3 regions of the Enterococcus silesiacus genome follow, and region 1 is predicted to be linked to each of the others. Evidence: predicted binding sites of a transcription regulator. Region 1 holds the regulator's gene; each other region holds the start of a gene.

Region 1 (10,318 bases):
AGACAGCCGTAAAAACTGCTTGCGACCTTTCTTTGTCTAAACTGCTAGATGTAGGTTCAGTTGATTGTTCTTTGTTACTAGTCAATATAGTTTCACTGCTTCCTTTCGATGTATCTTTTTTATTTTCAGCACAGGCTCCTAAAGAAATTAATGTCAAAATCGACAATAATGATACTACGATTTTTTTCATAAACTCGCCCTCCAATAGTGATACTTTATTATAAACGATCGCATTCATATCAGTCCATTCCTAGAATTGTAAGATTATTGGATACAAAAAAACTGTCTAGCGACTAGACAGTTTAACCATTTCTTCGATCATTGCCAGACATCGTGATCTCTTTTGCCAAGTATCGAATACGTTCCATGATTCTACGAGCTTTCAAAGGTTCTTGTTCTCCGCGTTGCGTCACGGATAAATGTTTCTCTAACTCTTTCAAATCAAGATTTGATGAAAAGAACGTCACTAATTGCTCTTGCATTCGATATTGTAAAATAACGCTCAATACATCATCACGAATCCAAGAAGTCATTGATTCCGCACCTAAATCGTCAATCATCAAAACTGGTGATTTCTTGACCGCATCTAGCTTTGGTCCAACCATGTCTTTACCAATTGCTTGCTTCATCTCTACTGTAAATGTTGGAAAATGAACGATCGTCGTAACAAAACCACGCTCAGCTAAACTATTAGCTATTGCACCCAACAAGAACGATTTTCCGACACCAAACGTTCCTTGAAGATAAAGCCCTTTATGAAATTCTTTTGGTTTTGACGTGTATTCATTTAAAAATTTCATTGTCTCAGCCATCGCTTGAGCGCGACCTTGGGATGCTGTATCGAATCTACTTAAACTAGCTTCACGAACATCTTTTGGCATATCCATTGCACGCACTCGCTTACGAATTTCGTCTTCTTTTTGCTTAGCGATAAGCGCTTCTGTCGGTACATAGGTGACATCAATATAATGGAAATTCAAGGTCAATTTAGGCTCGTATCCAGGAGCAATCATGGTTGGATCATTCAGCTGATATTTACGTTTTTCTTGAACAAATTCATAAAGTTTTGAATAGCTTTTGCGAACATCATCGTCCGTCAATCGCTCGCGATTTTCCTGAATAAACTGTTGCACATCTGTATCTTTTAAGACAACTTCAACAAGCTCATTGTACCGTTCGTTCATATCTCTATTTTGAATGATTTTTGACATTTCTTTGCCTACATCTTCCATTATTTGTCGCCTCCTTTACTCAAGAAATCTTGAATTTCTTTATCCAATCTTGCTTGCTCTTCTTTAGATAACTTTTGTTCCTCAACTGGATTTTCTACCCAGTCAGGCAACGTTTCTTGACGAATCGGTCGATTATTTTGACCATATCGTTGTCTTGTTTGCTTTTGTTCCTTGCCTTTTTTAGCAATTTCACGCACATGCTCAATGGCCTTTTCTGGTGAAAAAATACCACTTTGTGCCCACTCATTAGCAATTCGATTGATATAGTCCGCTTTTAGTGTGGGTTGTTTTTGGATATTATAAACATAATTGATCAATACATTAATCACACTATTAGGCAAACCAGATTTACTCACCAAATACTTGACCAACGAACGTTCTTGAGGAGTTGTATACCCACCACGTTCATTTTTTAAAGCTTCCAAATAATTTAGTGGAAAATTCTTTTCACTATCCATGATCATTTGGATATCTTGAGTTGAAAAGCCGTTCATTTTTAATGAGTTATAGCGATACGTTTGTTGATCCTCAGCAGATAAATCCACCGAATCATTCTGTTGAAACTCACTAAGTCTTTGTTTTTTATCAGGATCATAGGTTCTATAAATTGCTCGTTCAAAGTCTTTGACATCAATCTTACTCGTATAATAATCAAATGATTTAGAACAAAAATCGATCATTTCCAATTCTGTAATGCCAAATAAATTATGAAAGACAAACACTTCTTCTTTAAATCCAGTATTATTGTCTGGAAGCTTGATTCCAAGTTTCTCGATTCCTTGAACAAAATAGGACCAATCAAAGCTTTCGTTGACGGCACTTGGTTTTCCGGCAGGCCTTGGATCATCAAAAGCTTGCTCCATTTGACTTAGCTGTTTGCTTTGAGACACGATTTGCTCTTCTTTGAAGACATAGATGTCCTTAAATCCTACTGATACCTCTTCAAAGCCAGTTAAATTAAGATATTTCGGCTTAAAGTGATCAAATAACTTATCTAGCTTTCTTTGCCCTACGCTATTTAACAGTGTTAATGACAATACTTCATCTTTAAAAAAACGCTCAGCAGTTTCAGGATGATTTAAACGATAGATGAAATGGATGCCTAATTCGGAATCCTCTTTGGCAAAGGTCGACAATAAGCCAATACCTTCTAATTTCATTCTAGCTGCTTCAATTTGTTTCATGCTGATATCCATCATCGTGATCAGATCGGCATGAAACAGAGATTCACTCATTCCCGACTCATCAATCTCTGATAAAAGTGTTAAATATAAGCTGAATGCTTGCGCACCAATTATTGGCTGATATAAAAGCGTCAATACCGCTTGTTCTTGATCCGCTAAGGGAGAAGCAATCGCTGTTTTAAATATACTTTTAGGACGGATTTCTTTCCAATTGTCTTTCAAGGAAAGACCTCCTTATTCATTCGTTGTATCTGAATTTGAAGATTTTGCTTTATCAACGATTCCCTGCAGTTCTTTTAAGAACACACTCATATCTTTAAATTGACGGTAGACACTGGCAAATCGGATATAGGCGATTTCATCCAAATTAACTAAATCTTCCATTACATATTCTCCGACCAAAGTAGTCGAAATCTCATTTTCACCTAAGCTACGTACACGGTTTTCGACATTGTCAACGATTTGCTCCATTTGTTCCATGGCAACTGGACGTTTTTCAGCCGAACGGATCAATCCACGCAAAATTTTCTCTCTATTAAACTCTTCCCGGTCGCCATTTTTCTTGATGACTAACAAAGGGGCTGCTTCAATTCGTTCGAATGTTGTAAAACGGTAATTGCAATTTTCACATTCTCTTCGACGACGAATCGCACGACCATCATCAGCTTGGCGACTATCGATTACACGGGAGTTATTATGATGACATCTTGGACAACGCATAGTGTTCACCTCATTTTATCTAATAATATCTATTTTTAAAGTTTCGTTTTAGTTTACTTTCTATATTATAACATGAAATGCCTGAGAAACCAGTCATTAACGATTACTTCTTAAGCATTTTTTTCTTATTGTAGGTCTCTTATTTAATAACAAATTTTGATTGTTTAAAAAAAAATAATCGAGTGAGACAACGTTCCAACCGTTCAATCTGACCCAATTATTATCGTCTTACAGTTCTATTTTGTCTCGCGTGCCCCAACCTGTATTCTTATGAGTAATATATCCCCAAATTCGAACAGGTGACAATACAAAAATTGCCCATAGTACAGTAAATGGAAAAGCTAAAAAAACAATCCATTTATCCCGATTTGCCAAATCATTCCTGGGAATTGAAAGATAGGCTAAGGAATAAACTGCACTAAATGCTAACGGAGCAACTAAAATTAATGGAAAATCGGTCATTACAAAAAATACCCAGTAAATCAATTGATACTTAATAACATTCATAGCCGCAAACATTGCCCAGCCAAATGCCTGTCTAAAAAAAACAAAACTATTAACAGGGAACAGCGCTAACCGCCAAAAACCTCTAATAAAACTGCCTCTGTTCCAACGTAGATGTTGTCGCACATGATGACTCAATTTATTCGGCAAATCTGTATAAGAAACTGCTGTCATTTGAGCAACGGTTCTCCCTAAAAGCATTGCCGCCATTGTTAAGAAACTATCATCTGAAAATTCTACTCTAACACGACCAAACGTTTCATTTTCATATCCTAATTTTTGCGCTAAGTATAACACTTCAGCCCGATAAAAGGCAATGGGGCCGCTATTAACAGCTACACTGCCAAACATAGAGTTCATCGATCGTTCTATCAATACCATGTGTCCGATCACTAATAAATCTGTAATTACAGTCAAAAGATTATCTGTAACATTTCTTGTCACGATCACACCCGCAACGGAATAAACACGCTCATCTTCAAACGGAATAATGCCTTGTTCTATCGCGTGCTCTTCAAAAACAGTATCACTATCGATCGTCAAAATAATCTCATTATGAAAATCAGAAATTTCTAAATGCTTATACGCATTTAGTTGTGCTGCCCGTTTTCCACTATTTTTCTGCTTAATAAATTGAAAGGAGATTCCTTTTTCCGCAAAAATCTCTTGGTATTCTTTTGCAATCTCTGAATAATCAACAAGCGAGCTGCCATCATCAACTGCTACTAATTCAGCCGGCAGAAGTGTTTGATTTAGAATAGATTGAAATGTATTTTTAACGTTTTCAATTGGTTCATTATACATAGGCATCAGTATATATACATTTCGATTACTGACTTTTTCATAGGCATATGGCGTATATAGAGTACTTAAAATAAGGGTGGCTAATGCCATACCACCGCTCATTGTAAAAAAAGGTGCAATCCCACTCAAAGAATGGCGATAACCACTTGGCAACCTAAATTGAAACCATACAATCGCTAAAGAAAGAATCGAAACAATCGTAAATACTAACAAAAAACCATTTTTATTATACAGTGTATGCTTAATATTCTGACTTCGAATATTTGCCCAAAAGCCTATTTTATAGCGCCTAATTTTAGGCTTGATTCCTAACTTACGTAATATTTTTTTCTGTTGAGGTTTAAATGTACAATGAATAATGATTTCTAACATAAAAATGATCAACATGACTAGTAATGGGAGTTTTCCAGATAAAATAAAACTTTCGATTGACGGGTGAAAAAAATGAATCAACTCATAAACTGAGATATACAGTATGGAGACGATGGGGATCATATACAGAAAAATTATACCTAAGAATTCTAATAAAAAGAAAAATCCTTTTTTCATCAAAACATCCTTTCAAAAAAGTTTTGCAGTGAATCTAATCTATTTTGCTTAATAATGATAACTCCTTATCAACGTTACCTCTTTGAATTCAAGCTCCACTCCCTTGGGAAGGTCTAGTTCTACATTGCCCAAATTAATGCTTTGTTGTTCACCACTGACCAAAACTTTTCGACTAAGATTTCGTTTGATTAGACTTACCTTGAGTATTGTTTGTTTTTGCTCTTTTTTTAAGGTATCATCGTAACGAAAAATCTTCTCTTCACGGACTTTTATCAACTGATTTAGCGCCAATTTATTTTGAGATTGAGGAAATTTAATGTCTCTTTTGAGATTAATTTCAGTCAATTCCTTATTTGAAATTGCTGCCACTAACTCTTCCCATGAATAGATATCTACGTATTTCTTTTCCTTAACAATCAGCAAATCCTCTTGTTTTTTGGATGTATCAAATAAAAATTTATCTCTTCCGTAAATTAGGAAAATCACCGCAAGAAGAAGGAACAATGGTAATAGAACTATTTTTAATAGCTGGCATGAGCGATTTTGTTCAACGTGTTGTTTTTCTTTGCGTCTGTTTTTTCTCGAACTATCATTCATTATTTTTTCCACCTCCTACTTGAATAATCTATAATCAACGGGGGCATTAAACGGTCGTTAAATCATAAAACAATTGACTCTTATCCATAATAAGTTTTTTCTTGTCCTCATACACATCATGATCAACAGCATATATTACTAGATCATATTGCATCAGTTGTTGATAATCTTGTTCTAAACCGATTACTGTTTCATCGGTTGATGCACTGTATGGGTGCATCACATCATCATATGCAACAACGCTTATATTTTTCGCTTTTAATTTTTTTATCAGTGAAATAACTGAAGACATTCTGACATCAGCAATATTTTTTTTATATGTTACACCAATAACAGCAATACTCATCTCTGCAAACTCTTTTTTGCTCTGCGCCGAAAGATCTTTGATTTTTTCTAAATAATAATCAAGCATTGAATCGTTGATTTTTCCTGCTATATCGATCAGTGGTGTTTCTACTCCTCGGTCCGCCATCAGCCAAGTAAGATAATAAGGATCTACAGGGATACAGTGACCGCCAATGCCTAAATTTGGTGTAAATTTCATAAATCCAAAAGGTTTTGTTGCCGCTGCTTCTAACACTTCGCCTACTTCGATGTCTAAATTATCCGAAATTTTTTGAAGTTCATCTGCTAAAGCGATATTGACCAAACGGAAAGTATTTTCATATATTTTAGCTAATTCAGCCGTTTTCAAATTGGAAACGGAAGAAACATGGCTTCCAAAAAAATCTTCCACTTTTGATAGGCATTTGTTTGTATGTCCTGCAACGATTCTTGGGATTTTAGCACTGAGAGATTGTGTATTTCCTGGATCAATTCTTTCTGGGGAATAAGCGATGAAAAGATCAATTCCGATATGATAACCAAGTTTAGAAAACTCAGCTACAAGATATTCTTCCGTTGTTCCAGGATACGTTGTACTTTCTAAAATAATCAACGAGCCTATTTTCACTTTATTTTTGATCAAATTGACAGCCGATTTGATATAGCTTAGATCAGGAATTTTATTTTTATCGATTGGTGTAGGTACGTCAATAATATAGACATCTTTACCTTTGATTAATTGCCCATCATAGGTAAATACAGTCCTTTTTTCTTTCAACATTTGAACTGTTTCATCCAATACTGTGTCAAGAGGACTGATTCCTTTATTCAATATATCCACTTTTCGTTTATCAATATCAAATCCAATTACTTTATGACCATTTTTCACATGATTTATTATACTTGGTAGCCCAACATAGCCCAAACCAATTACCACTACTTCTTTTTTCATTTCACATTCCACTACCTTTTATTTTTTTTGCAATCCTTTTGCTCACAAAAGATAACACAGGTTTGACGGAATTGTCTATGTTTTCCGAACGAAAAACGTTATTTTAAAACGTTTATATAAATAACCATATTACGGTTCTATATGTATTAAAAAAACAAGAAAGCCACGTAAAAGCAATGCTCAATACGTGGTTACCCATATTCATTTTCATTATTTTTAAATTATCACAAAAAAATATAAACAACAATCATGTTATGTTATTCAAAAATATTTTTGGATACCCATTTTTGTACTATTTTTTCTGTCTCTTGAATACTTTTTTGATTATCAAATACGATATCTGCCTTTTGTTTTTTCTCCTCTATAGACAATTGACTATTGATCCGTCGTTGCGCCTCGTCTTGGGTTAAATTATCTCGTTTCATCAAACGGACTAGTTGCGTCGCTTCTGGAACGTAAACAACTGCTACTTTATCAACAAACTGATCATATCCGCCTTCAAATAATAAGGGGATGTCAACTACAACTAGTGATGATTCATTCTTTTTCTGATCAATCTGAGATAAAATCTCATCTCTTAAAAAAGGCGATAATACTTCGTTAAGCATCTTTCTTTTTTTCTCATCAGAAAAAACAATACTGCCTAATTTTTTGCGATTTAGTGATCCATCTTGGTTTAAAACCTCTAAACCAAAAACAGCAACGATTTTTTCCAATGCTGGAGTCCCCACTTCAACGATTTCCCGAGCAATTACATCAGCATCGACGATAGGAAAATTCAGACTCTTAAATACAGAAACGACTGTACTTTTCCCAGTCGCAATACCGCCTGTCAGCCCTAATATCATACCCATCGATCAATTCCTCACTTTCAAGGTTTGACATTTAGGACAAAAATGTGTACCACGTTGCGCCACTTTAATTTTTTTGATCGGCGTTGCGCATCTTGGACAAGGTTTCTCAGTCTGACCATAAACATTTAATGAAATTTGAAACGTTCCAGCTTCTCCTAAAGCGTTTAGATAACTACGGATCGTCGTTCCTCCTGCTTCAACCGCACGACCAAGAACATCAATGATTGCATAATATAACTGTTCAACTTCTTTTGGCTTTAATGTGTCTGCTGGTTGTTCAGGATGGATCTTTGCTTCCCATAAAGCTTCATCTACATAAATATTGCCTAAGCCTGTTACTAAACGCTGATCCAATAATAACGGCTTGATTGCTTTGTGATGCTTTTTCAAGCCTGTACGAAATTCCGACAACTTAAATTCAGTGGGAATCGGTTCAGGACCTAGAGCTAAAATCCCTTTGTAATTTTCCCCTTGATTCTTAGGTACTAAAACCATACGACCAAATTTCCGAACATCAAGATAGCGTAATTCAGTTCCATCAGTAAAGGTAAAAACCACATGCGTGTGCTTAGTTCGCTCCTCTTTCGGATCATGGGTTTCATATTTCCCTTCCATTCGTAAATGGGAAATCATATCATAATTCGTTAATTTGAAAATTAAAAACTTGCCCCGACGTTCCATTTTTTCAATTGTTTGACCGATCAACTGCTGTGCAAAAATTTCTGATTCTGGTGATTCGATGATTCTCGGCCATAATATTGTAACTTCTTCAATCGTCTTGCCAACCACTAATTTTTCTAACCCTTTCCTGACTGTTTCAACTTCTGGTAATTCAGGCAATTTCCATCTCTCCTTAGAAGAAAAAGACCGCAACGAACGCATGAAAGTTTCAATAACTTTTTCGTTTGGTCAGTCTTTTCTTAAATTATTTTAGTTCACTATTTTGCTTCGTACCATGTTTTACCCCAACTGCTGTCAGTCAATAACGGTACATGTAAAGCAACAGCGTTTTCCATTACATCTTTCACTAATGCATTTAGTTTTTCTAGTTCAGATTCTGGTGCTTCAAAAACAAGTTCATCATGCACTTGTAGTAACATCGTCGCCTGCATATTTTCTTCTTTTAGTCGTTCTTGCATGTTGATCATTGCAATTTTCAAAATATCCGCAGCACTTCCTTGGATCGGTGTATTGATCGCAGTCCGTTCTGCAAAAGAACGTAAATTGAAATTGCGTGAATTGATGTCTGGTAAATAACGGCGGCGATTATAAAGTGTTTCTACAAAGCCTTTATCTTTCGCATCACGAACGATATCTTCCATGTATTTTTTAACCCCTGGGTATTTTTCAAAATAAGTATCAATATATTCTTGCGCTTGTTTTCTCGTAATACCTAGATTTTGTGACAAACCATAATCACTGATGCCATAGACAATCCCAAAATTTACAGCTTTCGCTTGACGACGCATATTTGACGTAACATCCTCTGGTTTTTCGATACCAAATACTCGCATTGCTGTACTTGAGTGAATATCTTGTCCTTCAATAAATGCTTCTTTCAAATGTTGATCGTCTGAAATATGCGCTAAAACACGTAATTCAATTTGAGAATAATCGGATGAAAAAATCAACCAGTCTTTTTCTCTTGGTATAAAAGCCTCCCGAATTTTCCGTCCTTCTTCTAAGCGGATTGGAATGTTTTGCAAGTTAGGATCAACTGAGCTTAAACGACCAGTTTGGGTTAATGTTTGAACGTAACGTGTATGGATTTTATCATCTGACTGAATCACTTTCAATAGCCCTTCAACATAAGTTGATTGAATTTTAGCAATCTGACGGTAAATTAAAATGTCTTCTACAATTGGCGCTTGTTCTTTCAATTGTTCTAATACATCTACCGCGGTTGAATAGCCAGTCTTTGTTTTTTTAATAACAGGCAAACCCATTTTTTCAAATAAAATCACCCCTAATTGTTTAGGTGAATTCAAGTTGAACTCTTCGCCTGCTTCTGCATATATTTTTTGTTCGATTTCACGTAGTCGATCTGAAAATTCGATCCGCATTTCTTTCAATCGATTAGCATCCACACGAATTCCTGTGATCTCCATATCGCCTAAAATTTTTGAAAGCGGTAATTCCATTTTATAGAATAAATCTGCTTGATTTTTCTCCACTAATTCTGCATCTAGTTTTTCAGAAAGAAAATGGATTGCTTTCACTTTTCTGGCAAGATGACTAAAGAAAGCCTCATCATCTTCTGGTAAGCCTTTTTTTGCACCTTTTCCATAAACTGATTCGTCCGAATGGATATCCGTATAGCCATAATGTTGCGCTACGCCTTCAATATCCGCACTATTATCATTAGTATCTAATAGATATGCTGCTAATAAGACATCAAACGTAATCCCTTGAGGCTTACCAACATAACGGTTAAGCGAAACGTACGTGCGTTTTGCATCATACACTATTTTTTTGTATTTTTCCGATAACAACCAATCAATAAATGGTTTGCTTTCAAATAGTTCCAAGCTATTCGTCGTATACACTTTGTTCTTCGTTCCCCACGCAACTCCTACAATTGGTGAAGTGTGGTAATTA
Region 2 (10,318 bases), on a different contig from region 1:
TTAGCAAAATTAGCTTCTGACTTTCAAAAACCAAAAGGCCTAACGGTTGTAATGCCAGACGATGCTGAAGTATTTTTAAAAGCGTTGCCGATCGAAGCATTTCATGGTGTGGGTAAAAAAACGGTCCCAAAAATGCATGATTTAGGTATATATACTGGCGAAGATCTGTACAAACAAGATGAGATGGAATTAATTCGTAATTTTGGTAAGATGGGTTATTCTCTTTACCGCAAGGTTCGCGGCATTCACGATTCACCTGTAAATATCACAAGAGATCGCAAATCAGTGGGCAAAGAACATACATATGGCACACCACTAACGACTGAAGCGCAAGTAACTGCTCAATTAAGACAATTAGCAGAACGCGTAGAAGAATCATTAGATCGGGTCCAAAAACACGGAAAAACAGTTGTCTTGAAAGTGCGTTATACGGATTATACAACAGTAACAAAGCGTCAGACTCTTCCAGAATATATTTCTAAAAAAGAAGAATTATATTATCAGGCAAACTTGATCTGGGAAGAAATTCTGGGACTTGAACAAGGAATTCGGTTATTAGGGATTACTTTGACGAATCTTGATCCGATGGCGTATGAAAATATGGTATTGCCTTTATGGGAAAAACAAAAGACAGAGGAAAGCGAAGAGTTACAGAAGTGAGTGATTAGATTAAACACGTGACGTTAAATTTTAGTGATTTCTTGGTAACTATGCTACTATCTTTATAATCATAAACACGAAAGGGAAAAACAATGGGCAAAACAGTTATGTGGTTTCGCAAAGATCTTCGTTTGGATGATAATACAGCTTTTAACAAAATGATCGAAGAGAGCACAGAAACGGACGAACTCATCTGTCTTTTTCAACTAAATCCGACACAGTTTTTAGAAGAAAGCTTCAATCATGCTGCTTTTTTTAATAGCTTGAACACTTTTTTTGAGCATACTGAAGCAAAAGGTGTCTCAATTCATTTTCTATATGGAGACTTAGAGGAAACTTTTACTGAACTAAAGAAGAGTTATCAAGAGTGGGATAAGATCTATTTTAATAAAGATGAACGTGGCTTTGGTCGACAACGAGATCAGGACATGCTGGCTTTTTTTGAGAATAATCAAATTCGAGTACATTCCTATCAAGATAGTCACTTACACGGTGTTGAAGAAATTAAAAAGCCGACAGGTGAGAGTTACAAAGTGTTTACACCTTATTTTAGAAAATGGCTAACACTGCCAAAGTCTCCCTATGAAAGAACGACAAAAATAACTAGATCATTTGAAAAGCTTAGTCATCCATTATTCAGGAATGGTCAAAAAGAGTTTGAAAAGATTGTTGAAAACATAAATTTACCATTTGACTATGAGTGTGGAGAAGCTGCGGCTGAAGAAGTGTTAAAAGAGTTTATCAAAAATCACTTACACGACTATCAAAAAGGGCGAGACTATCCTTTTTCAGATCAAACAAGTAAACTATCGAGATTTTTAAGAACAGGAGAGATATCCATTCGAAAAGTTTGGTACGCTCTTAATGCCGAACCAGATTCAGATAGTCGTCAGACGTTTATTTCTGAATTATGTTGGCGGGATTTTTATAATATGATCTATTTTGAGAATCCTAAACAAAAGACACAAGAAATCAAGGAGCAGTATAGACAGCTCCAATGGACCTCGAATCAAAATGCTTTTGAATGTTGGAAAGAGGGACAAACTGGTTTTCCAATTGTAGATGCTGGGATGCGACAACTCAATCAAATTGGCTGGATGCATAATCGGGTACGCATGATCGTCGCTTCTTTTTTGATAAAAGATTTAATGATCAATTGGCGAAAGGGAGAAGAATATTTCCAACAAAAATTAGTTGATTATGATCCAGCCAGCAATATTGGTGGTTGGCAATGGGCAGCTTCTACAGGAACTGACGCAGTTCCTTATTTTCGGATATTCAACCCCACGTTACAAGGTAAAAAATTTGATCCGCATGGTGACTTTATTCGTCAGTATATCCCTGAATTAAAAGCTGTACCAAATGAATATATTCATGAACCAAGTAAAATGCCAGCTGCGCTTCAAAAAGATATTGCCATTTCTTGCGGAAAAGATTATCCTAGTCCCATCGTTGATCATCAGAAAATCCGTTCAGAGATCTTGGCTTTTTTCAAGACAAATTGATTTTAGTCTAAACAAAAAATGACCAAGAATCATAGTGAAGTTATGAACTGGTGATTCTTGGTAGCTAATTGGTGTTCTTCAAATTTTGTGAATGCCAATTTATTTCTCGAAGTTGCCTCTGATCTTATTTTTTATCTGTATTTCAAGAAAGTTAGTTTCTATGTTTTTGTCTAACAGCGATTAAAGTAAAGATTCTGCACCGTCCACATAGAGTTCTGTTCCAGAGATATTTGCTGACACATCCGTAGCTAAAAATAAAACGGATTGTGCAACTTGGTCACTGGTTCCTGTTTCATTTTTCAAAGGTCGATCGCCTTCTGGAAATTCTACCTTGATTTCAATTTTTTTTAATTCATCTGAATAAGTTGTTTTTTCATTGATTGCTGTATCAATAGCCCCCGGGCAAATTGCATTGACACGAATATTGTAGCGAGCAAGCTCTAAGGCTGCCATTTTAGTAAACGCTACTTGTCCAGCTTTTGAAGCACTATATGCGGAAGCACCAAAATTATTAAAAATTCTCGTACCATTGATAGAGCTTGTTACAATGATTGAACCGCCATTTTCTTTCATATGGGGAATCGCAAATTTTATACATAAAAACGTACTACGTAGATTCGTATTTATCGTAGTATCCCATTCATCAACTGTTAGGGTTTCAATCGGTGCCCACGTACCATTGATCCCAGCATTACTGAAGAAGATATCCAAGCCTTGAAGACTGTTAGTTAATTCGTCGATGGCCTTTTTTAAACGGATTTCATCGGTTACATCCACGCTTCTATAATAGCAATCATAACCATTCTGTTTGAACTCTTTGGCAATAAGCTCCAACCGACTTTTGTCAGCGTCAATCAACCCAACATTAAAGCCTTTTTCTATAAACAATTTGGCTGTAGCAAAACCAATACCAGAAGCAGCGCCTGTGATGATCGCTTTTTTAGTAGTCAGTAGTTGACTTGTTTTCATAATAGTGTATCCTCCTATATTTTTGGGTAATATTATTTAGTAACGAAGCCTTCTATTTTGTATTGTAATACGCCAATAAAAGATGAGCCAATGATTTGATAATGAATAGAAAGAAAGACCGATAGAGCAACAAGAAAGTTTTCTGCTGCTGTACCGGTCAATGGCGAAACCTGATTTTTCTTATGGAATAAGACTTAAATCAGGTTTCCTTTTTTTATTTGTTCATACACTTGTTCAGCGTCATGACATTTGTCCCAAATGATAGCTTGTCCACAGGCTAGAGATTTCTTGACATCAAGAATCCGCTGATTACTACTGCCTCTGAATTGGAGATTCAAGTTTCTTTTTGATAATTCAAATCGTCCGTCTACTAAGATATCAATTTTATTCAATAGTTCCAACTTGTCGCTGGATTCTAATAATAATTCTTCAAAGGTATAGCCTGACCAAGACCAAATGTCTTTTTTGTCACCAAATTCTTTATGAACTCGATCGACAACGGTCAAACAAACCGCTGTATTTAAAAAGGGTTCCCCACCTAATAAGGTCAAGCCCTGTACATAATCATGTGATAAATCTTCGATGATTCTATCTTCTAATTCTTTTGTAAAAGGTTTACCGTAGCGGAAATTTTGGACGGCTTGATTAAAGCAACCTTCACAGGCAAATAAACAGCCGCTAACATATAAACTATTTCGCACGCCTTCCCCATCTACAAAGTTAAAGGCTTTGTAATCACCAATATAATTTTGACTAAGTTCTTCTGCTAACCATTCTTGTGGTTTAGGATTTCTCATGTTAGTCATCCTTTCAAATAAAAGCAATGTCTGCAAAGCGTTGCACGAACCAACTCTTCGAAAAAAAGATAACTCTTACTAGTGACAAAGAGCGTCACGACCGAGCGTTCCTATTTTTCTGTCAGAGTTAATCGGTTCGCTCCACTTTTTATTTAATCTAGCTGCACGAACCAACTCTTCGGAAAAAAGATAACTCTTACTAGTGACAAAAAGCGTCACGACCAAGAGTTCCTATTTTTCTGTCAGAGTTAATCAGTTCGCTTCGCTTTTTATTTCATATGTTTCACTCGTGATGAGATTTCTTTATGGCGTCCGTGAACCATTGGTCGAGCTTGTGGATTACCTAAATAGCCGCATGTTCGTTTCACTACATCACAGGATTTTGGATCGTGATTACCACATTGTGGGCATTCAAAACCGCGCTGTGTGGGGTTGAAATCTCCTTCAAAACCACATTCGTAACAATGATCGATTGGTGTGTTTGTTCCTAAATAACCAACACGATCATAGGCATAATCCCAAACAGACTCTAAGGCCTTGGGATTTTGCTGTAAGACTGGGTATTCACAATAATGGATAAAACCACCGGAGCAATATTGCGGATAGTCTTTTTCAAAATCTAATTTTTCAAATGGGGTTGGATTTTTACGAACATCATAGTGGAAACTGTTTGTATAATATTCTTTGTCTGTGATATTTTCGATCACGCCAAATTTTTCAGTATCCAAACGACAGAAACGGTCTGTTAAACTTTCACTTGGTGTTGAATAGACGCTAAAGTGATAACCATATTCATTGCCCCAGTCATCAGCATGCGCTTTTAAATCTTTTAAAATTTCAATTGTAAAATCTTTGGCTTCAGGATTAGTCTCCCAATCGCCACCATAAAAGGCAGAAGCGACTTCATATAAGCCGATATAGCCAAGGGAAACGGTCGCACGTTTATTTTTGAATAGTTCATTAACCGATTCTTTTCTTGATAAACGTTTTCCAAAAGCACCATACATATATAAAATCGGTGCATTTGCTGGTGTTGCTTCCTTACAGCGTTCAACTCGATAAACTAAAGCATCTTTCATTGTCTCAAGGCGCTCGGCCAATAGTGCCCAGAATTTATCCACATTGCCATGGGCTTCCATAGCAATTCTAGGAAGATTCAAAGTCACAACACCTAAATTCATACGGCCTACATTGATTTCTTCCCCGTGTTCATCTTTCCAGCCTTGTAAGAAAGAACGGCAACCCATTGGTACTTTAAAGCTACCAGTCAAATCGACTAATTTATCATAATTTAAAACATCAGGATACATCCGTTTTGTCGCACATTCTAATGCCAGCTGTTTGACATCATAATTAGGATCAGTCTCATTTAAGTTTACACCGCGTTTCAAAGTGAAAATCAGTTTAGGGAAAATAGCTGTTCGATGCTCACTACCTAAACCATTGATGCGAATTTGTAAAATAGCTTTTTGAATTTCACGTTCAAACCAATTTAGACCTAAGCCAAAGCCTAAGGAAGTGAAAGGTGTTTGCCCGTTTGAGGTGAATAAGGTATTAATTTCATATTCTAAGCTTTGCATCGCATCATAAATATCTTTTTTAGTTTTACTTTTAGCATAGGCTTCTTGGCGATCAGTTCCTTCGATCCACTCTTTAGCATCAGTTAAATGTTTTTGATAATTTAATTCAGAAAAAGGAGCTAACAATTCATCTACACGGTCTGCTGAACAACCCCCATATTGACTTGAAGCTACATTAGCTATGATTTGTGAAATTTGAGCAGTTGCTGTTTGGATCGATTTAGGTGGTTCAACTTCAGCATTACCGATTTTGAAACCATTGTTTAACATTCCCTTGAAATCAATCAAGCAGCAGTTAGTCATTGGCGTATATGGATGGTAGTCTAAATCATGATAATGGATATCACCTTTTTGATGTGCATTTGCAACATGAGGAGGTAGCAATTTAAGACCAATCGATTTACCAACGATTCCAGCGGTTAAATCTCGTTGGGTATTGAAAACATCACTGTCTTTATTCGCATTTTCATTGACAACGGATTGGTCTTTATTGATTAATTTGCTGATCGTAAAATTAATGTCAGTAGCTTTGCTACGCTCAAAATCACGACGAGTGCGATAATTGATATATTCTTCCGCTAGTTCGTATTCATTTTTTGTCAACAAAATATGTTCGACGATATTTTGGATTTCATAAATTTTTACATTTTCGGCAAAACGATCTGAAATTTCCTGATCGATTCTTTCAACGATTTCTTGAATACGCTCATGGGCAAGTGGGTCCAAAGAACCACGAATTTTTTGTTCAGCTTTGATCAAAGCATCATAAATTTTTCGATCATCAAAATCAACCAGACGTCCATCTCTTTTAACGATTTTCATAGTGTGCAAGGGCGAAGCAGTAGAACTCACTTCATTATTAGCGTGTTTAATCTCCATCATTACTACCCATCTCCTCATAGATTTATTCCTTCCTAATCATAAAACAATTAAGTCAATCTTTCAACTATATATAGTGTGAAATTTAATTTTTATTCCTTTGTAGCAACTACATATAGTGTTTATGAGAAATGAAAAAATAGTGAAAACAACTCCCTAAAAGGTTTGTGGAAATTGTCACAACATTCTTGTTAAGAAAAATAAGGGATTAATAAATTTTTTTTTATTATTACTTAATTGTAAGAGGAAACGATGTTCAGTCTCACAATATATTGGTAGAATAAGGACAATGAATAAAGTGGAGCGAAAACTATGACAAAAATTTTAGAAGTGAATCATTTAAGCAAATCTTACGGTTATCGAAATAATAAAGTTCAAGTCTTAAACAATATTTCTTTTTCAGTAGATCAAGGTGAATTTGTTGGTATCATGGGACCCAGCGGAGCGGGAAAATCTACTTTACTGAATACCATCTCAACGATCTCGCTGCCAACAACTGGAATTGTTCGGATCGATGGGCAAGATATATTGAAAATGCGTGATAATCAAATCAGTGATTTTCGCCGTAAAAAGTTAGGGTTTATTTTTCAGAATTTCAATTTAATGGATACCTTGAATGTCAAAGATAATATTCTACTGCCTTTAGCTTTGGATCGGATGCCTTTAACTGAAATGGAACAACGCTTGACTCATGTTACAGATACTTTAGGAATCAATCAGTTATTGACTGCATATCCTAATGCGATATCTGTGGGACAAAAGCAACGGGTAGCTGCGGCACGTGCCCTGATTACGAGGCCTAAAATCATTTTTGCAGATGAGCCAACAGGATCTTTAGACTCAAAATCAGCCGCAGAATTGCTGCAGTATATGACAAATATGAATGTACAAGATGATGCTACAATTATGATGGTCACTCATGATCCTTATACGGCCAGTTATTGCAATCGAATTCTATTCATAAAAGATGGGGTGATTTTTTCAGAAGTCGTTCGTCAGGGATCTAGAAAAGATTTTTTTAATCGAGTGATCGATATGCAGGCAACGATCGGCGGAGGTGGTCGGGCTAATGATTTTTAATTTATCTTGGAAAAATTTTAAAGGACAATTTCTCAATTATCTGGTTTATTTTGTCAGTATGACGTTTGCCGTTGTCGTTTATTATTGTTTTAGCGCAATTACATATAATAGAAACTTAACAAATCGAGTTGGGCAAGAGGTCCATATTGATGGGGCAATGAATTTAGGCGGTATTTTGATTGTTATTATGATATTAGGTTTTATGTTTGCAGCAAATCACTTCTTTTTATTGAAGCGTGGCAAAGAAATTGGTTTATATCATTTAATTGGGATGCGAAAAGAGCAAATAGCCTTTTTATTTTTTGTAGAGACATTGATTTTGGGTGCGGTATCTTTGATTACGGGGATTATTTTGGGCATTATTTTTTCAAAATTATTCTCGATGATCTTGGCCAAAGCCATGTTTTTACAAGTGGATAGTCTGTTTTCTATTTCCCTTCCTTCCATGATTCAAACGAGTGTGGCCTTTGTTTTTATGCTTTTAGCCGTGTCACTTCGAAGTACTTGGTTGATCTACCGCTATCAAGTATCGAATATGCTGAGAGTCAATAAAAAAAGAGCAGCTGATCCAAATAAAATATCTGTTCTAAGAATTTGTTTAGGTATTTTTGGTGTCGTATTGATTGGTACGGGTTATTTTTTATCGTATAATGTTATTCATTTTGGAACTATCTTGGTGAAAACAAGAGCGGGTTATGCCGGTTTTTTATTGTTACCGTTAATAATAATGTTTATATGTATGTTAGGTACTTATTTATTTTTTAAATATACAATGTATTTAGTCGTATATTTATTTGGAAAAAATAAATATACTTATTATCGAAATTTGAACATGCTTGCATCAGGTAACACAAAACGTAATATTAAAAGAAGTAGCAGTACACTATCGTCTGTCACTATTTTTATTGCGATTGCCTTAGGAATGATTGGTGGAGCAGCTTCTTTTTATACGATCGGGATGAATTCAGTAAATATTACGACGCCAACTGATTTTATAGTGGCCGAAGATGATTATGAAAAATTAGCTCAAAGAATCAAACAGGAACCGGATACAAAAATCGATTCATTAGTCACATTAAATTATAAGTTGACGGGTAGCCGATTTCATCTTAAAATTGGACAGGATGATAATCAAAATACGATAAGTCCAATAAATTTATTAGCTCTTTCAAATTATCAAAAATTTCAAAAAATAAATCCTTATTTAAAAAATATTAAATTTAAGAATGATCAGGATGTTGTTCTTTTGGACAGTATTCAAAATATTTTAGCAGGGTTCATTCGTTATGGTTCTGAGTTTATTTTAACAGATGGAATAAAACTTCATGTTTCTGAAGTACGCCAGGATTATCTGGGGCAAGATTTATTGCGCTATAGTTTTCCGACACTTGTTGTATCTGATAAGCAGTTCAATGAGATAAGTTCAGGTGTCACCTATAGACTGCAAGCTTTTAACATTAATACTGAAGATGAGGATGCTCTGGCAAATAAGCTATCAGAAGAAGTCAAACCTAACTGGATTTCACCGGTGTATAATAAATATCAATGGGTCAACGATCATTTAGAAGGTTATACATCGAAAACCAGTCTACAACCCGAAAAAGATCAATCATCAGAGTTTTCTGAAGAGGGCGAACGGGAAGCTTGGCAATTAAACTATGCAAGTCGCTTTTCGGACTTAAGATATGAAAGAAGAGTGATGGGACTATTCATTTATGTAGCCATGTTTTTAGGCGTCTTAGCCTTGATCATTACAGGAAGTATTTTGATGCTGCAGCAATTTTCAGAAGCTGAAAGAGAAAAAGAAAACTACGATCTGTTAAAGAAAATTGGGATTCCCAAAAAGAAAATCACCCAGCTTATTTATCAGCAAAACAGCATCATCTTTTTCCCGCCGATGATTATTGGGGTTTTACATGCAACGTTTGCGATCTATGTCTTTAGTAGATTAATTTCAAGTTCTGGTTATTGGTTAGCCTATTTATCATGTGGAATGTTGATTTTGATCTATCTTGCTTACTACTTTTTAACTTCAGCGATCTACTCTCGTATCATTCATGGCAAGGATCGTTAATAGTTTAAGTTTCTTTAAAGGGATTTTTCAATGAAGTAGTGGCTTCTATATCATGGTTGAGGCTGTATTTAGTATAAGTGCGGGGTGTCTTACATGATCAAAAGGCTCTTCTAAGGTGTAGAATTGTTTTAGCAGCAAAGCGATTAAAAAAGTATTTTTTTGTTTTTTCTTTAGTAAAAGAGGGTAGAACAAAATCTTTTGCGTTTTGTTCTACCCTTTTTTTGTTCGAAGGTGACAAAACTGTTAGTATGGAAGACGGCTTTATTCGCGAATTTAGTTTCTTTTCTCGTTAGTATTGATTACAATAGCAGTACCAAAAAATATGATTATATGAAAAATTTGGAGGCATAAGATAAAATGAAAGCTTTTTTTACTCAACCAAATGTCCAATACTGGGGGAAATTCATTGGAAAGACCGTATTTTATTTTGGTATTCTTTTAATGTTGATTTATTTATATCATTATAAAAACATTGATGGCGGTACATTTATTTATAATGAATTTTAGGGAGGGAATACTTCATGACGATTTTAAATATTATTGAAGCAATTGATCGTTGGGGGATAACAGAGCCAAACCGTCCCGTCTATATTGAAAACACACGAACATATACTTATGGAGAGCTTAAGCGTGACTCCGATGCAATTGCTGCATATTTGCAAAAAAACATAGGACGTGCTCGTCCAGTCGTTGTTTACGGAGAATTAGAATTTGAAATGCTGGCATGTTTTTTAGGGGCATCAAAAGCAGGACATGCCTATATACCGATTGAAG
Region 3 (10,318 bases), on a different contig from region 1:
TTTCAAGATAAAAAAAAGCGGCATTTGTTAATGAAGTATCTTTCAACTGAATACTGTGTAGTGTTCCTGCTTTAGTATAATTAATTTCTAGCCTGTTCTCATTAAGATAAGGATTTTCCTGATACGAAAGTACTATCGATCGAATTGTTATGGCATCACCTCAACTAATTCTGAAAAGGTTACTGCGCCAGACGCGCGAATTAAGTAATCTAAAATTTCAATTTTTCTATTGTCACTTTGTTCAATAAACATTTTCATAAATTCCATACACCCTTTGCTACTAGATTAGCTATTCATTTTATGCATCCAAAAACAATTTTACGAACAATCGGTGCTTTAGTAAAATAAGATCAATTACACAATGTAAGAGGCATTCATTGAAACATCTATTATTATTTTTTTCTAAAAAACATGATAAATCTATACTATTTTTACATCGATGTGAAAATAAAAAAGCCTTAAAAAACAAAGGCTTTTTTAGTCAATTTTTATTCATTGTGTCTACGATCACATCTTAATAATAGGTGTAATGTAGGCGTTTATTTTCGTTCTAACAATGATACCGACTCGATATGAGTCGTTTGTGGGAAATTATCCACTGGTTGGACTTCTTTGACTTCAAAGCCACCTTCAACGAGTAAGGCAAGATCACGTGCTAATGTCGCTGGATTACAGCTCACATAAACAATTCGTTTAGGTTTTGTTTCAATCAGCGTTTTCACTAGACTTGCTTCTAACCCTTTACGTGGCGGATCAACGATCACAACATCTGGTTTGATATCATTTTCAATCATTCTTGGTAATGCTTCTTCAGCTAAACCTGCTGTAAAGGTTGCGTTGGTAATATCATTTAGTTTGGCATTGCTTTCAGCATTTTTTGCTGCTTCTTCAATGACTTCCACACCATAGACATGTTTCGCATCTTTCGCTAAAGTTAAACCGATCGTACCGATCCCACAATAAGCGTCTACAACGATTTCTTCACCAGTCAATGCTGCGTATTCTTTGACTTTATTATACATTACTTCAGTTTGTTGAGGATTTACTTGGTAGAATGAACGAGATGAGATTTCAAATTTCAAACCAAAAATCGTATCGATCATTTTATCTTCGCCATGTAAAAGAATCGTTTCATCCCCAAAAATCACGTTTGTCTTTTTAGCATTGACATTTTGCACGATGCTGACAACTTCAGGCAACGCTTCTAGAATGTCTGGAATGATTTTACTTGTTGGGAATAATTTTGGTGTTCTAGTAATTAGAACGATCATCATCTCACCAGTATGGTAGCCACGGCGAACGACGATATGGCGTAAGTTACCAGTGTTATCAGATTCGTTGTAAGGCTTGATGCTGTAACGTCTCATGATATCACGGATTTTGATGACTGCTTCATCGATTTTAGGATCTTGGATATAGAAATGTTCTAATGGAATTAGATCATGGCTATTTTTTCTGAAGAAACCAGTTTGTAGTTTGTCATCGATTTTTCTTACTGGAATTTGCGCTTTATTACGGTACCCCCAAGGATTGTTCATGCCTAATGTGCCCAACACTGGAACATCCGGTAATTTCGCTACACGTTGCATTACATTTTTCACTTGATCTGTTTTAAACGTCAATTGAGCCCCATAAGCTAAATGCTGTAACGGACTGATCCCAACTTTAGTAAAGTTTGCGTCTTTAACTGGGACACGGTCTTCGCTTGATTTTAAGATCGTCAAGACTTTGCCGTAGCCAAAGCTTTTGCCGACTTTCAAGACTTTGATTTCGATTTTTTCACCTGGCAAAGCATTTTCTATAAAAAGTGGGTAGCCGTCAACTTTGGCAACACCCATTCCTTCATGTGTCAGATCAATAATATCAACTTCGATTGTTTCATTTTTGTTCACTGGAAAATTATTCATAAGTCGCTCCTTCTTTAATGCGCTTCTCTCATTCTAATGAAAAAATGCTAGAAAAGCAATAGAGAGATTGTTTCTATAGCTAAAAGAAGCAAAAATTAATTTTTTTGTTTTAATTGATTTCTGCTAGTTTATTTTCAATCAGCTTAATCACTTTTTTTTTTGCTTCTTCACTTTCGATAAAATCATACTTATCTCCATCAATTTGGATTTTAGGACTCTCATTGTATGCTTCAAACCATTGTTCATAGCGACTATTCAATTCTTTATAATAATCATACAAAGCTGGGTCTTGTTCTACTTGCTCATACGGACGTCCTCGTCTTTGAATCCGTTCCAACATCTTAGGAAAAGATATTTTAATATGCACTAATAGATCTGGCCGCTTTTTTTGAGCTGCATACGGCAACTCTTGCAACATATTTTCTAATAAAGAATCATAGACTTTTACTTCTGTTTCATTTGCTCTACCGAGATCCGCATTTAAGTGAAACAATAAAGAATCCTCATAGATCGAACGATCTAATACATTGTTCTCATGAGAGAGTGCTTGTTTGATACTGTCAAATCGCTTATTTAAAAAATAAATTTGCAGTAAAAATGCGTATTTTTTAGGATCTGCATAAAATAAAGGCAATACTTCATTATCATCAACGGATTCATAAAACGCATCTGATCCTAAATGTTCTGAAATAATTTCTGTTAAACTAGATTTCCCTGCACCAATTGTACCTGCTAAAACGATCACTGCCATCGAACTCCCTACCTATTATTGTTTATTTTTTTAATTTTAACCAATGAATCATGCCATAAATAGAATTGATTGTATACATGCTATACATGACAAACAGAGCATAATCGCCACCAGCATGGGTCCCTGCTCTAAACCATAAGACTAGAGAGAAAATATTCCCTAATAGCCAAAAAACGAATTGTGACTGATATCTTTTGATCATCAATAGCATCGCAGTTGCCGACACACTAAATGTCACAGCATCAAGAGTCTGCTGAGCATCATTGACAAAGCCTAAAAGATAGTAGGCCGCCATACCAATGGACAGCCATACAAGTCCAGCATACAGCCATTGAATGCCTTTCAACGTTTTGACATCTGTCACATTACCAGATCCATCTTCGCTAACTTTTAACCAAGTATATAAACCTGTAATATCCATTATGATATAAAAGCTTTGAAGTAAAACTTCAGCATAAACACGGCTTTTGAATCCAAAATATCCTATGATCAGCGCACTTATAAAACCAAATATATAATTGCTCACTCTACCTTGAGCAATCAGATTGACACAGATAATACCAGATAAACCGCCCACTAGAGTAATCCAACTAGATGGATTAAATAAGAACCCAACTAATTGCACACCAATCATTGTAAATAAAAAAAGATAGTTTTTTCGTTCCCAACCTTTAAAATCATTAAGAATGAAATTTGAACTCATTTCAAACAAACCTCTCACTTGTCCTGTTTATCATTTTCTGCAGAGATGACGACTTATTTAATTTACCTCGGTTTTATTCACAAGTCAATGAGAATCCTTCTCAACTATTGATTATGAGACATTTTTTATACAACATATTGTGTTTTTTAATTTCAAACATCTATATATTGTATATAGTTTGGTTTTTCATGCTTTAGTTATAACTAGAGGAACCAAAAAAGTATCTAAGACAAATCTGCCTTAGATACTGATTTTTATGTTGAACACTTAACCAATTTTTCCATTATTGTCAATGTCTTCTTCAGTCAAACGTTCAACTTCTTTTACAAATTCTTTGCTTGTTTCAAGATACTCATCTTCTTCATCAGATTCGTCATTGTAATCGTCTAACACTGAACCCATGATCGCATTCGACGGTATCGCATCTGCATTGGCAAACATTTCAATATGCTGATGTAAATTCGTAAATTCCATCGGTGCATCGCCGCCATATTCTCCATCTAAATTGATCATCATACGACTGTTTGGCTCAAGTGTTTCAGCATGTAAATGACTAGTTTTTGTATAAATCAAACGGTTATCTTCAATATGTTTGCCACCATTTAACATCAGTGCTGCTAAATGTAAAATCTCAAACACGTTAGCTGTTTTTACGATGATCAGAGAAAATTTTCCGTCATCGAGTTTTGCATCAGGTGCAATCTTTTCGAAACCGCCAACTGAGTTAGTCAATCCTAAGAAAAACATCGAAGCATTGCCTTCATAAACACCGTCATCGTATTCCATCCGCATTTTGATTGGTTTGACACGCGGTAACATTTCGGCTCCTTTGGCTAAATAAGCTAAGTAACCAAAAATACTTTTAAGTTCTGAAGGAACTTCATAGGTCAATTCAGTTAAATGACCACCAGCGGCAATATTGATAAAATAGCTATCTTGCGCTTTACCGATATCCATTTTGACGGTTTGATTTTTTTTGATAACTTCTGCGGCTTTAAGAATATTATCTCTAGGAATTTTTAATGCCCTTGCATAATCATTGGTTGTTCCAGCAGGAATGATCGCCATAGACGGTCTTTTTTCTAAAGGAGCAATGCCATTGACGACTTCATTGATCGTTCCGTCGCCACCAGCTGCTACAATTAGGTCGAACCCTAATTCTGCAACTCGGCGTGCTTCATTTTTAGCGGAATTTTCTTCTGGAGTTGTCGCAAAAGCACTGGTTTCATAGCCGCATTCTTCCACCACAGAAAGAATATCAGCTAGGTTTTTCTTGACTAACTCTTTACCTGAAGTTGGATTATAAATCACTCTTGCTTTTTTCATAATCTTTCGCTGCTTTCTAGCGTTTTGCCAATTCTTCTTGGAGCAATTTGTTTACAACGCCTGGGTTTGCTTGGCCTTTCGTTGCTTTCATGATTTGACCAACTAAAAAGCCAACTGCACGGTCTTTGCCGTTTTTAAAATCATCTACTGATTGTTGGTTATTATCTAATACCTCATTGATGATCGGTAATAATTGTGACGGATCAGATAATTGAACGAAGCCTTTTGCTTCAACGACTTCTTTGGCATCGCCGCCATTTTCAATCAATTCTTTAAAGACCTTCTTAGCGATTTTAGAACTGATCGTACCATCTTCGATCAATGTGATCATCCCTGCTAGGTTAGCAGGTGTTAATAATGTATCTGGTAACTCAATTTTTTCACTATTCAAGTAGGCCGAAACTTCACCCATCAACCAGTTAGAAACTTGTTTTGCATCGGCACCTTCGTTTAATGCTGCTTCAAAGAAATCAGACATTTCTTTTGTTAATGTTAGAACCATTGCATCGTATTCTGGCAGACCTAATTCTTTGATGTAGCGAGCACGACGAGAGGCTGGCATTTCTGGTAAACTGTGACGAACTTGTTCAATCCACTCATCATCGATCGCAAAACGTGGTACATCTGGCTCTGGGAAGTAACGATAGTCACTTGAACCTTCTTTAACACGCATTAATAAAGTTTTGTTGGTTGTTTCATCAAAACGGCGTGTCTCTTGTTGGATTTCACCGCCAGATAATAACACTTTTGCTTGACGTTTTTCTTCAAAGGCAAGACCTTTTTTAACAAAACTCATTGAGTTTAGGTTTTTAAGCTCTGCTTTTGTTCCAAATTCTTCTTGACCATAAGGACGTAAAGAAATATTGGCATCACAACGCATTGAGCCTTCTTCCATTTTCACATCTGAAACGCCTGTAAAGAGGATGATTGAACGGATTGCTTCTAAATAAGCATAGGCTTCTTCTGGCGAACGCATATCCGCTTCTGAAACGATCTCGATCAAAGGCGTTCCTTGACGGTTCAAATCGACATAAGAATAACCGCCATCACCATGGATATTTTTACCAGCATCTTCTTCTAAATGCACACGTTCAATACGAATACGTTTTGTTTTACCTTCGACTTCAATGTCGATCCAGCCATCGTGACCGATTGGTTGATCGAATTGAGAAATTTGGTATGCTTTGGGATTATCTGGGTAGAAATAGTTTTTACGATCAAAATGTGTATCTTTAGAGATTTCACAATTTAGCGCAAGTGCTGCTTTCATCCCAAATTCAAGTGCTTGTTTATTCATAACAGGTAATACGCCTGGATAGCCCCAGTCGATCACATTCGTATTGCTATTTGGTTCTGCCCCAAAGTGAGCGGGTGCAGGTGAAAAGATTTTAGAGTTTGTTTTTAATTCTACGTGGACCTCAAGTCCGATGACAGTTTCAAAATTCATTAGTCATTCCCCCCTAAGATCACAGGTTTTTTCGTATGGAAATCAGTCGCTTGTTCAAACGCATACGCTGCTTTATACATTGTGCTTTCATCGAAAGCTTTACCAATGATTTGTAGACCAACAGGTAACCCTTCTGAGAATCCTGCTGGAATTGACATACCAGGTAATCCAGCTAAGTTAACTGGAATTGTTAGTAAATCATTCATGTACATTGTGATTGGATCATTGATATTTTCACCTAAACCAAAAGCGACAGTCGGTGACGCAGGACCAATGATAATATCGTATTTTTCAAAGACATTATCAAAGTCTTGTTTGATCAATGTTCTTACTTGTCCAGCTTTTTTAAAGTGTGCATCATAATGTCCAGCACTTAATGAGAATGTCCCAAGCATAATACGACGTTTTACTTCTATACCAAACCCTTCAGAACGTGAATTTACATACACATCTTCAAGATTTTTGACGTTTTCAGAACGGTAGCCATAACGAATACCATCAAAACGTTGTAAGTTTGAGCTTGCTTCAGATGAAGCGATGATATAATACACAGCCACACCATATTTAGAATGAGGTAAGCTAACTTCTTCAACCGTTGCGCCTAAAGCTTTAAATGTTTCTGCTGCTTTAAGAACAGATTCACGAACGCCAGCATCGATACCTTCACCTAAATATTCTTTTGGTAAAGCCACTTTTAGGCCTTTGATGTCTCCTGTTAAACCAGCAGTAAAATCAGGTACAGAAGCACCGGCAGATGTACCGTCTTTTTCATCAAAACCGCTAATTGCATTCAATGCCAAAGCGTTATCTTTAACATTTCTCGTCAACGGACCAATTTGATCCAAACTAGAAGAAAATGCAATCAATCCAAAACGAGACACACGTCCGTAAGTTGGTTTCATCCCAACGATTCCATTAAATGAGGCAGGCTGACGAATACTACCACCTGTATCAGTTCCTAAAGAAACCGGGATTTGTCCAGCTGCAACAGCTGCAGCTGAGCCACCAGAAGAACCGCCAGGTACTTTAGTATGATCCCATGCATTTTTAGTTTTCTTAAAGTATGATGTTTCTGTACTTCCACCCATCGCAAATTCATCCATGTTTAATTTTCCAACAGGGATCATGTCTGCTTGATAGACTTTATCCATAACTGTTGCATCATAAATCGGGTTGAAATTGTGAAGCATTTTTGATGCTGCTGTTGTTAAAATATCTTTGGTTACGATATTGTCTTTGATTCCGATCGGAATACCAGCTAAAGGATTTGATTCAGTGATCCCTTTAAGATCAATTGCTTTTGCTAATTCTAAAGCTTTTTCATCACTGATCGTAATAAATGAATCCACATCTTTTTCTGTCTCATTGATACGATTCAAGGTAGCTCGTGTTAAATCAGTTGCAGTGATTTCTTTTGAAACAAGTAAATCATGCAATTCTGTTAGTGACTTATCGTATAATTTTTCCATTATGCACCAGCCTCCCCATTGTCGATAATTGCTGGCACTTTGATATAGCCATTTTCTGATTCAGGTACATTTTTCATTAACTCATCGCGATCCATACCAGGTGTTGCTACGTCTTCTCTCATAACATTGATTGAGTGTGCAACATTTGAGGTAAATGGAACTCCTTCTGTATCTACTTCTTCTAATAATTCCACCATGTCGATGATTTTGCCTAATTGTTCAGTAAAGTCTTTTAACTCCTCATTTGAAAAAGACAGTTTGGACAATTTGGCTACATGTGTTGCTTTTTCTTCACTGATTGCCATGGATACCCTTCTTTCCTTAGAAAAACTCACTCAAGAGTTCACTAGTTCATTTTTTTAACTGTTAACGACCTTTCTCGTTAAAAAGTAGCTTTTTTCTTATTCTATCATAAAATTATAAGTATTTTTGAGAGAGATGGAAGAAAATAGTCTGAAAATGTAAAAAATAACGCTAAAAATTCAATTTGTTTCGTTTTCAAGTTATTCTGCTTCTTCTTTTGTATAGCTATTATCTAATGCGTTAACCATTTGCTGCTCATCCCACACTTCAACTCCAAGATCTTGGGCTTTCGTCAATTTACTACCCGCATCTTCGCCTGCAACAACAATATCTGTTTTCTTGGAAACACTGCCGGTTACTTTGCCGCCTAGATTTTCAATTTTTTCTTTTGCTTCTTCTCTATTGTAGTGGGTAAGTTTTCCTGTTAAAACAACTGTTTTATCTTTGAATGGCGATTCTACAGCCTCTAATTGGGACGTACGAATCCCTTTATACTCAAAATTCACGCCAGCTTTGGTCAGTTCATCCATCAATTCATGTACTTCTTCATTTTCAAAATAAGTCACTAAACTGTCTGCGATGATTTCCCCCATCGAATCTAATGCCACGACTTCTTCTTTAGTCGCTTTACTGATTGTTCGTAGATCACCAAAATGTTCTGCTAAAACTTTGGCTGCTTTAGAACCAACGTGGCGAATGCCTAAACCAAAAATCAAGCGTTCAACAGAATTATCACGACTTGCAGCAATTGCTTGATAAATATTATTCGCAGATTTTTCTTTGATTTTTTCTAATGTCATCAACTGTTCTTCTGTTAAAAAGTACAAATCAGCAACATCAGCGATTAGCTCTTTATCATACATTTGCTCTAATACGCGCGGACCTAAGCCATCGATGTTCATTGCGTTTCTAGACACAAAATGATTGAGTCCTTCTTTGATCTGAGCTGGACATTTCGGATTGATACAACGTAAAGCAACTTCTTCATCCAGATGAACTAACTCACTATTACAAACTGGACAATGAGTTGGAATTTCATAGGGTTGACTATTTTCATCCCGTTTTTCGGTCAAGACTTGTGCGACTTCTGGAATAATATCGCCAGCTTTGTAAATAATGACTGCATCGTTCAAGCGAATATCTTTCATTGCGATGAAATCAGCATTATGCAAACTTGCTCGGCTAACCGTTGTCCCCGCCACACGAACAGGCTGCATCACAGCAGTTGGCGTTACGACACCAGTTCGTCCAATCGTCCATTCGATTTCTTCTACTACCGTTTGAGCTTCTTCTGGTGGGAATTTATACGCAATTGCCCAACGAGGGGCCTTGACCGTAAACCCTAATTCATCTTGGATCGTGAACTCATTGGTCTTGATCACGATTCCATCGATTTCATACGGTAATTCTGAGCGTTTTTCATGATATTCTTCTATATAAGCCCAAACTTCATCGATATTTTGACATAGTTTTTTTTCAGGATTGGTTCTAAAACCAATTTCTGATAATTCATTCAGCGCATCGAACTGAGTTTGTGCTGTCATCGGTCCAAAATCAGCCACAGTGTATAAAAATGTACTAAGATTTCTTTTAGCAACCATACTTGTATCTAACTGACGCAAGCTCCCAGCAGCTGCATTTCGTGGATTCGCAAAAACATCTTGTCCTGCTTCTTCACGTTCTTTATTTAAATTGACAAACGATTGTTTTGGCATATAACATTCACCACGGACTTCAACTGAAATTGGCTTTTTCAGCTCCAAAGGAATTGATTTGACTGTTTTCAGATTCTCTGTGATATTTTCACCAACTGTTCCATCACCACGAGTCGCACCTTGAACGAACTTGCCATTTTCATATTTTAATGAAATTGCTAATCCATCGATTTTTAGCTCGCAGCAATATCCCACTTGTTTGCCAGCTAATTTTTGCACACGTTCGTCAAAATCATAAATATCTTCTTTACTGAAACCATCATTCAAACTATACATTTGCACTTCATGTGTGACTTTTTCAAAACCTTGTAAAATCTTTCCACCAACTCGCTGCGTTGGTGAATCAGAAGTGATCAAATCTGGATATTCGGTTTCTATGTCTGATAATTCTTGATATAAGCGATCATACACATAATCTTCTACGGTCGGTTTATCAGCAACGTAATATTCATGGGAATACTGATTTAACTGTATCCGTAGTTCTTTTGCTTTCTCTGTCGCTTCAGCTAATGTTATCGGCACTTGCGTCATAATTGATCCCTCCTAATATTAAAAGCGGAACAAATCGTTTAATCCTGTAGGAAATTAGCATTGAAACGTTCTTTGTTTCACTGTTGATTTATCTATTTTCATAAGGATTGATTTGTGCAGCTAGATAAATATAACAGCAAACGGGCTCGTTTAACCTCATTAAAAA

What was found. The regulator NrdR, encoded in region 1, represses ribonucleotide reductase genes. The targets are predictions, from matches to a motif close to ACACNATATATNGTGT.
Region 2: nrdD (anaerobic ribonucleoside-triphosphate reductase) is a predicted target of NrdR. The motif match lies at 6,455-6,470, and genes of this name have one in related genera.
Region 3: pnuC (nicotinamide riboside transporter PnuC) is a predicted target of NrdR. The motif match lies at 3,489-3,504, and genes of this name have one in related genera.

The regions. Positions count from the first base shown of each region.
Region 1 covers NZ_JXLC01000021.1:22,307-32,624, forward strand. Annotated here, with positions in the region: gene RV15_RS13385 (hypothetical protein) at 1-190, opposite strand, end outside; gene dnaI (primosomal protein DnaI) at 303-1,232, opposite strand; gene RV15_RS13395 (replication initiation and membrane attachment family protein) at 1,232-2,638, opposite strand; gene nrdR (transcriptional regulator NrdR) at 2,651-3,136, opposite strand; gene RV15_RS13405 (glycosyltransferase) at 3,365-4,993, opposite strand; gene RV15_RS13410 (pectate lyase-like adhesive domain-containing protein) at 5,042-5,590, opposite strand; gene RV15_RS13415 (nucleotide sugar dehydrogenase) at 5,637-6,866, opposite strand; gene coaE (dephospho-CoA kinase) at 7,124-7,720, opposite strand; gene mutM (DNA-formamidopyrimidine glycosylase) at 7,724-8,560, opposite strand; gene polA (DNA polymerase I) at 8,659-10,318, opposite strand, start outside.
Region 2 covers NZ_JXLC01000009.1:38,589-48,906, reverse strand. Annotated here, with positions in the region: gene dinB (DNA polymerase IV) at 1-660, shown strand, start outside; gene RV15_RS07895 (cryptochrome/photolyase family protein) at 753-2,165, shown strand; gene RV15_RS07890 (SDR family oxidoreductase) at 2,346-3,134, opposite strand; gene RV15_RS19055 (hypothetical protein) at 3,167-3,295, opposite strand; gene nrdG (anaerobic ribonucleoside-triphosphate reductase activating protein) at 3,329-3,931, opposite strand; gene nrdD (anaerobic ribonucleoside-triphosphate reductase) at 4,201-6,393, opposite strand; gene RV15_RS07875 (ABC transporter ATP-binding protein) at 6,703-7,470, shown strand; gene RV15_RS07870 (FtsX-like permease family protein) at 7,460-9,544, shown strand; gene RV15_RS07865 (teichoic acid D-Ala incorporation-associated protein DltX) at 9,902-10,051, shown strand; gene dltA (D-alanine--poly(phosphoribitol) ligase subunit DltA) at 10,066-10,318, shown strand, end outside.
Region 3 covers NZ_JXLC01000025.1:9,879-20,196, reverse strand. Annotated here, with positions in the region: gene RV15_RS14625 (helix-turn-helix domain-containing protein) at 1-46, opposite strand, end outside; gene rlmD (23S rRNA (uracil(1939)-C(5))-methyltransferase RlmD) at 540-1,907, opposite strand; gene RV15_RS14615 (deoxynucleoside kinase) at 2,017-2,658, opposite strand; gene pnuC (nicotinamide riboside transporter PnuC) at 2,681-3,361, opposite strand; gene RV15_RS14605 (diacylglycerol kinase) at 3,629-4,687, opposite strand; gene gatB (Asp-tRNA(Asn)/Glu-tRNA(Gln) amidotransferase subunit GatB) at 4,704-6,134, opposite strand; gene gatA (Asp-tRNA(Asn)/Glu-tRNA(Gln) amidotransferase subunit GatA) at 6,134-7,603, opposite strand; gene gatC (Asp-tRNA(Asn)/Glu-tRNA(Gln) amidotransferase subunit GatC) at 7,603-7,908, opposite strand; gene ligA (NAD-dependent DNA ligase LigA) at 8,107-10,152, opposite strand.